2 regions of the Desulfonatronum lacustre DSM 10312 genome follow, and region 2 is predicted to be linked to the other one. Evidence: predicted binding sites of a transcription regulator. Region 2 holds the regulator's gene; the other holds the start of a gene.
What was found. The regulator sigma-54, encoded in region 2, starts transcription at its own class of promoters, with help from an activator protein. The targets are predictions, from matches to a motif close to CTGGCACGGNNNNTGCTT.
Positions count from the first base shown of each region.

Region 1: the regulator sigma-54 is predicted to act here: its motif matches at 1,929-1,946, upstream of fliR (flagellar biosynthetic protein FliR).

Region 1 covers NZ_KI912608.1:2,111,530-2,115,947, forward strand. Annotated here, with positions in the region: gene DESLA_RS21765 (response regulator) at 1-601, opposite strand, end outside; gene DESLA_RS0110010 (HDOD domain-containing protein) at 611-1,807, opposite strand; gene fliR (flagellar biosynthetic protein FliR) at 2,119-2,898, shown strand; gene flhB (flagellar biosynthesis protein FlhB) at 2,959-4,026, shown strand; gene flhA (flagellar biosynthesis protein FlhA) at 4,123-4,418, shown strand, end outside.
Region 2 covers NZ_KI912608.1:1,740,159-1,744,576, reverse strand. Annotated here, with positions in the region: gene DESLA_RS0108220 (LptA/OstA family protein) at 1-383, shown strand, start outside; gene DESLA_RS0108215 (LptA/OstA family protein) at 384-947, shown strand; gene lptB (LPS export ABC transporter ATP-binding protein) at 944-1,669, shown strand; gene rpoN (RNA polymerase factor sigma-54) at 1,733-3,166, shown strand; gene hpf (ribosome hibernation-promoting factor, HPF/YfiA family) at 3,240-3,785, shown strand; gene DESLA_RS0108195 (PTS sugar transporter subunit IIA) at 3,789-4,238, shown strand; gene rapZ (RNase adapter RapZ) at 4,307-4,418, shown strand, end outside.

The DNA of each region.
Region 1 (4,418 bases), 370 kb from region 2:
CCTGGTACCGACGGGTGGCGTCTTCGGCTTGGTGGGCGAGTTCGCGCTGTCGGTCTCGCAGCCGTTGGTAGGCCTCCAGCCCCTCCAGGGCCGCGGCTCCAGCCAGAAGGAGAATAGACAGCAAGGCGTGATGGGTGTCTGGAATCGTGCTCGGATCCTGACCCAGGATGCCGACGAACATGCCTCGAATCCTGGTCGGCGTGGCCAACGTGTGCAGGACCAGGCGCATGTCCCGGCTGCTTGCGGACAGAATTTCGGGCCGCCCTCGGCGCAGGATTCTGGAGAAGGAGTAGTCGTCGATGAGCCCGTCGACCTCCCGGTCCAGGAACGCAGCATACTCCGGAGGGTCACAAAACGCTCCGGCAAAGGAATGGTCCGGCTGCACCAGAAAAAAGGAAACCGCCCGCAGGTCGATCAAACCACGGGCCTTTTCGGCGATTTCCTTGAGCACGGCATGCTCATCCGCGACCTGGAGCAAGGGCGTCTCGAAATGTCCCAGACCGGCGGCCATTTCCAACGCCTCCACGGATTGGCGGCGCTGTTCGCGTAAAAAATGAACCTCGGTCTCCAGGATTTGGATACGGTCTTCGTTTGACTGCATGAGGTTCACCTAGCCGCCCAGGAGAAATACGTGAAGAATATCCGCGACCTGGCGATCGGCCTGCCGGACCAGGGGACCGATGTCGCAGGGGGACATGCCGACCAGGTCCCAGGCCGAGTCGGAGAGCGGAGGAAGCACCCCCTGACCGCTGGCGCCGACTCCGACGGCCACGGCCAGGATATTGGCCAGATGCACGATGCCGGCCTCAAGCGGCACGGAGGCCTGCTCCGGAGCATGATGAAAGCGAATCATTTCCGTCAGGCTGTCCGGCAAGCGCCACTTCCGGCAAAGCATCCCTCCGACCTGGGCATGGTCAAAGCCGAGTAATTCTTGCTCCACCTGGTACAGGGGAGCACCTTGGGTCCGGGACAAAAACATGACCTGGGCGCATGCTCCAGGCATTTTGCTGAGCATGACCAGCCAGCCCAGATCGTGCAGGAGTCCACCAGTGAAGCAGCGCTCCCGCGAAGCCCCCCGTGCATGAGCGGCGATCAGGCCGGCATATACCGCTGCGCTGACGCTGTGCTTCCAGAACTGCTTCATGTTCAGCGTCGCCACGGGAATGCCTTCAAAGGCACTGACCACGGAAAGACCCAGGGCCAGAGAAGACAATTCCCTGGTACCCAACAAGGCCACGGCTCGGGAAATGGAATCGATCCGGGACGGAAACGCGTACAGCGGGCTGTTGACCAGCTTGAGCAGTTTCGCGGACAGGCTGCTGTCCTTGCTCACCAACTCGGCGATATGAAAGGCGGAGCTGTAAGGCGACTCCAGAACCTCCATGATTCGCCCGTATACAGCAGGCAAAGTGACCAGTTTCTCCTGGATCTGAACCAACTTTTCGGCCGCCTCTTCGCCATCTTCGGACCGCGTGACACGATGATCCGGCGCGGGGAGCTGACCCTCCATACATCGTTCAGGTTGCTCGCCCGCGGCCAGTTCCAAGGCCGCCCGTTCCACCGTGACGCGGACGATTTCCCGTATCCCGGGATGATCATCCGTCACGCAACGCAGGAACGGCTCCAGCAGCAACCGGCTTTGTTCCAGATACTCCGGACCGATCTCGTTCACCCTGGCCGCGTTCGCCTGGTCCTGGTCCAGACCGAGAATATCCACCCGCCGGACTCCCCATGCCTTACCGGTCTTGATATGACGATCCTGCAACACCATACCCTGGGGCAACAAAAAACGCCCATCCGAGGTCACGAGATCAGCTCCTAAAATCATACCCTCTTCAAGGCATTCAACGCCGACCCATCCCATGCAAAAAACCCCTGCGGTGCTTGATTGTTTGCTTACGGTTACAAAAAGAACCGGCCCCCCGACAATGGCATGGTCCCTGGCCACGATGACCACGATAACCACGCTCGAATGGAAAGAATGTAATTCATATCGATCTCCCTGTCTCCTGGCAAAGAAATCCCGACCATGAAATTCTCGCCATGGAAGCGACGCCGTTTTATCGGCTCATCAAGAACGAAGCGAATCGATGGTCCAAAACTTGCTTCGCTCCGGCAATGGACCTGTTCTCCTTTGATCCCAGGATTTATCTCAGCTTTTTTCTGACGCTGTTCCGAATCAGCCTGATCGTCTTCATGCTGCCGTTTTTCGGCGGGGAAAACATTCCCCTGCCGGCAAAGGCGGCCTTGTGTTTGGTCCTGGCCCTGGGGCTTTGGCCGCACCTGGCGTTTTCAGCGGACTATTTCCCGGCCCACCCCATCATGATCGCCTTGATGATCCTGGGCGAACTGATCTTGGGGCTAGCCCTGGGGCTGATCGTTCGGGTGCTGTTCGCCGCCATCCAGACCGGCGGGCAGTTGATCGGCTTTCAGATGGGCTTTGCCATGGTCAGTGTCGTGGACCCCAGTTCCGGGGTCAGCATGGCCGTGACCGCCCACTTCCTGTACATGACCTCCCTGCTCATTTTTCTAAGCCTCAACGGGCACCTGCATCTGCTCCACGCCCTGACCCACAGCTTCACTCTTGTTCCTCCGGGCGGGCTGTTGCTCACGCCGGCACTATCTGAACAAATGATCCGCTTTTCCAGCCAGATATTCATCCTGGCGGTCAAGATTGCCAGCCCGGTGATGGTGGCCCTGTTTCTGATCGACCTGGCCCTGGGCCTGGTGGCCAAGGCCGCGCCGCAGATGAACGTGATCTTCGTCGGCTTTCCCCTGAAAATCGCCGTGGGATTTCTGTTTCTCGGCACCATGTTCACAATCATGGGGCTCTACGTGCAGGACTTCATTCTGATGCTCGGCTCCATGTTCCAGGGCGTCATGCTCAGCGGACGCTGAGCGTTTCCCGCGTTGCTTCACGCAACATAGACTAAACGAAGAGGAGCTAAAGGCCGGACCATGCCCCAGAGCGATCCGAGTAGAACCGAAGAAGCCACCCCGAAACAGCGCGACAAGGCCAGGGAAAAGGGCAATGTCCCCAAAAGTCAGGAGTTGCCCAAGGTCACGGTGCTGCTGGGAGGCTTTCTCGCCCTGCTGTTCATGATCCAAATCATGGTCAACCAGATGAACGACCTTTTCGTCTGGACGTTCAGCCAAAATCTACTCACTGAATTCACCCCGGAAACCGTCTACTTGCTCTTCCAGACGGTCTCCTGGCGTATCGCGGTGATGGTCCTGCCGGTGATGTTCACCTGTGCGCTGGTGGCGTTCCTGACCGTGCGCCTGCAAGTCGGCCATCTCTGGACCTTGAAGGTCTTCGAACTGTCCAACTTTTGGAAAAAACTCAATATCGTCGCTGGTATAAAGCGACTATTCATCAGCACCCAGACCGTGGTCCGCCTGCTGCGCAGCCTGTTCATGGTCATTGTCGTGGGGTTCGCACCTTACCTTGTACTGAAAATGGAATCCCCGAATTTCATTCCTCTCTTTTATCAGGACGCACTGACCGTAGCCAGCTACATGCTGATCACCGGCGCGAAAATGGTCATCTACGCCCTGATACCCATGCTGATCATCGCCATCGCGGATTTGGCCTACACCCGCTGGGATTACGAGGAAAACCTGAAAATGACCAAAGACGAGGTCAAGGACGAACGGAAGCAGGCCGAAGGCGATCAAGCCATCAAGAACAAGCAGCGTCAAAAAATGATGGCCGTGATGCAAAAGCGGATGATGGAGAGCGTGCCCAAAGCCGACGTGGTCATCACCAACCCGACCCACCTGGCCATAGCCCTACGCTACAACCCGCTGGAGGCCCCGTCGCCCATGGTCCTGGCCAAGGGAGCGGACTTCATGGCCGCGAAAATCCGGGAGATCGCCCAGGAGCACAACATCCCCATCCGGGAGAACAAGCCCCTGGCACAGGCCTTGTATAAAAGCGTTGAGGTCGGCCGGATGATCCCCGAGGAACTGTTCCAGGCCGTGGCCTCCATCCTGGCCCAGTTGCCAAAATTCCGGCGCAGGTAATCGCCGGGCAAAGAGAATCCGACGAGTTCCACTCGCAACATGCTTAAAGATTACCGCAAACAGAGCATCCTGCCCTAAAGGACGAGCGTCAAAACCATGGCTCAAGCCGCGATCAGCCTCAGCAATATCGACTACTCCCGTTTCTCCGGATACGGGAACATCTTCCTGGCCGGCGGCGTGGTGACCATTCTGTTCGTGATGCTTATCCCCATGCCCACGATCATCCTGGACGCCATGCTCACCCTGAGCATCTCCCTGGGATTCGTGGTGCTGCTTTCGGCCATGTACATGCGCTCTCCCCTAGAATTTTCGATCTTTCCCTCCCTGCTCCTGGTGACCACCCTGCTCCGACTGGCCCTGAACGTGGCTTCCACCCGTCTGATCCTGCTCAA
Region 2 (4,418 bases):
CCCTGCGGGCTCTGTCCGCGTCCTACGACCAAGGCCAACAGATGGTGTTGCTCAACGCCCCGACCATCGTAAAAAGTCTGGATGGTCGGGACATTCCCGTGATCGTCAGCGCCCCCCTGGGGGAGGTGGATCAGGCCACCAGCGATATCCGGCTTTGGTCCGGAGTGCATATGGAATATGGTCCGACGTATCTCAATTCCGACGAGGCTGTTTTCGTTCAGGTGGATGAAACCATTTTTCTGCACGGTGACATCCTCCTGGACCGCCAAGGACTGCAATTGCGCTCGAAGCGGGGCGACGTTGACCTGCACACCTGGGTGGTCAACGCCGAGGGCGGAGTGGAAGTGATCATTGCCAAAGACAGTTTCGGACACGGGTTGTAAATGGAAACTCGGTTTTCATTGACCTGGCTTTTGCGGGTCACGTTTCCGGTCGTTTTTGTGGCGCTGTTCCTGTTTCCGGGTTGGAGTTCTTCGGCGGAAGAGCAGGCCATCCCGACGCGGATCACGTCCGAGCGGCTGCGCTACTCCCATCGCGATCACCAGATCGAGTTCATGGGGGACGTGCGGGTGGACAGGCCGAATTTTCAGCTCCGTTCGGAGCGGCTGGTAGTGCTTTTGCGAACCCTTCCCCGGGAGGCTCGACCCGAGGGCATGGCTCCGGAACAGGACATGGAAGCTCAAGTGGACATTGAACAAATGATCGCTTTTGGCCAGGTCTTTCTGAAGCACGAGGACCGTGTCGGCCACGGCGACATGGCCACCTATTGGGTGGACCAGAGCGTCCTGCGTCTGGAAGGCAACGCCCGGGTGGAAGAAGGCGGGACCCGGTTGGAAGGCAACGTGATCACGCTCAATGTTGAAGAAAGAGAGGTGGATGTGCAGGGACGCACCGATCGTCGAGTGGAAGGAATGTTTCTTTTGCCTCGGGAACAGGGGGCGCGGTGAAGGCCCTTCTCTCCGGCAAGAGTCTGCGCAAAAGCTTCGGCCAGAAAGAGGTGGTCCGGGATATTTCCATCCGGGTCGAGCAGGGGGAGATCGTCGGCCTTTTAGGTCCCAACGGAGCCGGGAAAACCACCACGTTCTACATGCTGGTCGGGGTGATCAAGCCCACCAGCGGGGTGGTGGACCTGGACGGAAAGCGGATCACCACTTGGCCGCTGCATGAGCGGGCCCGGCTGGGGCTGAGCTACCTGCCCCAGGAGAGTTCGGTCTTCAAAAAGCTGACCGTGATGCAGAATTTGCGGATCATCCTGGAGTACACGGACTTCACCCCGGCCATGCAGCGCAGAAAGGCCGAGGCCCTGCTGGAGGAACTGGGCATCTCCAAACTGGCCGACCAGAAGGCCATGTTTCTCTCCGGCGGGGAGCGCCGCCGTCTGGAAATCGCCCGGGCCCTGATCCGGAATCCGAAATTTATGTTGCTGGACGAACCCTTCGCGGGTATCGACCCCCTGGCCGTGGACGACATCCAGGAGATCGTGATGTCCCTCAAGGAGCGGGGGATCGGTGTGTTGATTTCGGATCACAACGTCCGCGAAACGCTGAAGATTTGCGACAGAGCATCCATCGTCTTCGAAGGACGGGCCATTTTTGAAGGGTCTCCGGAAGCCATCGTGGCCGATTCCATCGCTCGGAAAGTTTACCTCGGTGAGGACTTTTGCTTATGATTGATCAACAATCGGGATTGGCGTTCCAACCGGTCAGCCCGGTCATGGAGGCGAAAACGCGACATGGCTCTTGAACTGCGCCAGCAACTGAAGTTGACGCAGCAGTTGGTGATGACCCCCCAACTGCAACAAGCCATCAAGCTGCTTCAGCTTTCCAGGCTGGAGCTGGTGGAAAGCATCCAGCAGGAATTGCTGGAGAATCCCGTATTGGAGATCGCGCCGGAAGGCATCGATGAGACGGTGGAGACCCCGATAAAAGACCCTGCCGAGGATCGGTTCCAGTCCGTCAACGTCGAGGAGCCCCGGCAGCTTCACGATTCGGAGTGGCAGGACTACCTGGGAGAATTTTCCAGCATCAGTCGACAGATCCAGGGCCGGGACTGGGAAGTCCCGGAAGAGGGCATGAGTTTCGAGGCCCGGCTGGCCGGCAAGTCCACGCTGATCGGCCATCTTTCCTGGCAGTTGCGGCTTTCGGCCTTGTCGGAGCGGGAATTGGCCGTCAGCGAGGTGATCCTTGGCAACCTGGATGCCGTGGGGTATCTTTGCGAATCCATTGAGGACATCGCCGCCATGGCCGGCTGCGAGACGGAGGAGGCGGAGCGGATCCTGCGGATCATGCAACGCCTGGACCCCGTGGGGGTCTGCGCTAGGAACCTGCGGGAGTGCCTGCTGGTCCAGATGGACGAACTGGGGCTGGACGACCCGATTCTGGTCTCCCTGGTCAAGGATCATCTGGAGGAGCTGGAAAAACGTCGCTACAAGCCGTTGGCCAAGAAGTTCAAGCTCTCCATGGAGGAAATCAAACACTACCTGGACTGCATCCAGCGCCTGGACCCCATGCCCGGCAAGAGCTTCGGCTCCGATGATCCTCAGTTCACCAGCCCGGACGTTTACATCCTCCAGCACGGCGGCGATTTCATCGTGGTTCTGAACGAGGACGAGATACCGGGTTTGATGGTCAATGAGGCCTACGCCAAGGAGCTGTCCGTTCACGACAAGGGGACCAGGGACTACATTCAGGAAAAGGTCCGATCCGCTCACTGGTTGATGAAAAGCCTGTACCAGCGCCAGCGGACCCTGCACAAGGTCGCCGAAAGCATCGTCCGGTTCCAGATTGATTTTTTTCGCCATGGGGTGACGCATCTGAAGCCGATGATCCTCAAGGATGTGGCCCTGGACATCAACATGCACGAGTCCACGGTCAGCCGGATCACGACCAGCAAATACATGAGCACGCCCCATGGAACGTATGAACTGAAATTTTTCTTCAACAGCGCCCTGGGTATGGACGACGGGTCGGAGGCCGGCTCGGAAAGCGTCAAGGCGGAGATCAAGAAGCTGATTTCCGAAGAGGACCCCAAGCGTCCGCTCAGCGACGAACTGATCTCGCAACTTTTGAAAAAGTCCCTGGGCGTGAACATCGCCCGCCGTACCGTGGCCAAGTACCGCATGGCGTTGAACATCGAGTCGTCTTCCAAGCGCAAGGCCATTTTTTAGCCATCCCGGATGCTCCCAACGGAGCGAACAACCTCAAACCAACCCAGAACCCGTTTTACTTCGGAGGTGTCGCATGGAAATAACTTTTACTTTCAAGAATTTCGAGCCGTCCAATCACCTCAAGGGCTACGCCGGCGAGCGTTTCAATAAAATCAACCGTTACCTGCGTCCTGAAGATCAGGGCGAACTGGCCGTCAACCTTTCCGTGGAAAAGTATCGGCATATGGCCGAGGTGATCCTCACGGGCAAGGACATGCATTTCTCCGCCACCACCGAAAGCGAGGACATGTACTCCACCATCGACCTGGTCCTGGACAAGCTCGAGGCTCAGGTGCGCAAGACCAAAGAGAAGAACAAGGACCATCGTCGCGGTCAGAAGAGCCAGTCCGCGCGGGTGGACGTGATCACCTTTACCCAGGACGAGACCGGCAAGCGGGCCCAGACCATCACGGAAACCGACAATTTCGAGCCCAAGCCCATGTCCGTGGACGAGGCGGCCATGCAATTGGAAGCCCTGGGCAACGATTTCCTGGTTTTCTTCAACGCGGACATCGAGCGCGTCAACGTCATCTACCGCCGGAAAAGCGGCGATTTCGGTCTGATCGACCCGGGTATCTAGTCGATGGTCCTCAAGGATTTCTTGAGCAAGGACTTGCTGCTCCCCGATTTGCAAGCCAGGAACAAGACGGAAGTGCTGGCGGAATTGGTCGCCGTGCTGGCCCAAAACGTGCCGAGTCTGGATGCCGAGGCGGCCTTTCGGGTGCTCAAGGACCGGGAAAGTCTCGGGAGCACGGGCATCGGCGAAGGAGTGGCCATTCCCCACGGCAAGCTGGAGGGGCTGGACAGGATCGTGCTGGTGGTCGGACGCAGTTCCGAAGGCGTGGATTTCGACGCCCTGGACCGCAAACCGTGCCATATTTTTTTCATGGTCCTGGCCCCGGAACAGGTCGCCGGAATGCACCTGCGCATCCTGGCGTCCATCACCCGGCTGCTCAAGGACGAGACCTTTCGGCATGCCTTTCTCACGGCCCAGGACAAGGAGCTTTTCTGGGACGCCCTCAGTTCGGCGTGATGGTATTTTATTCGTCCACACCGTAGGGGCACGGCGCACCGTGCCCCTACCCCAAAAGGCAAACCGCGATGAGCGCAGACCAACCGCGAAAACCGTGCGAACTCTCCCTGGTCATGATCACCGGACAGTCCGGGGCCGGAAAAAGTACGGTCCTGAACGTCTTCGAGGATCTGGGGTACT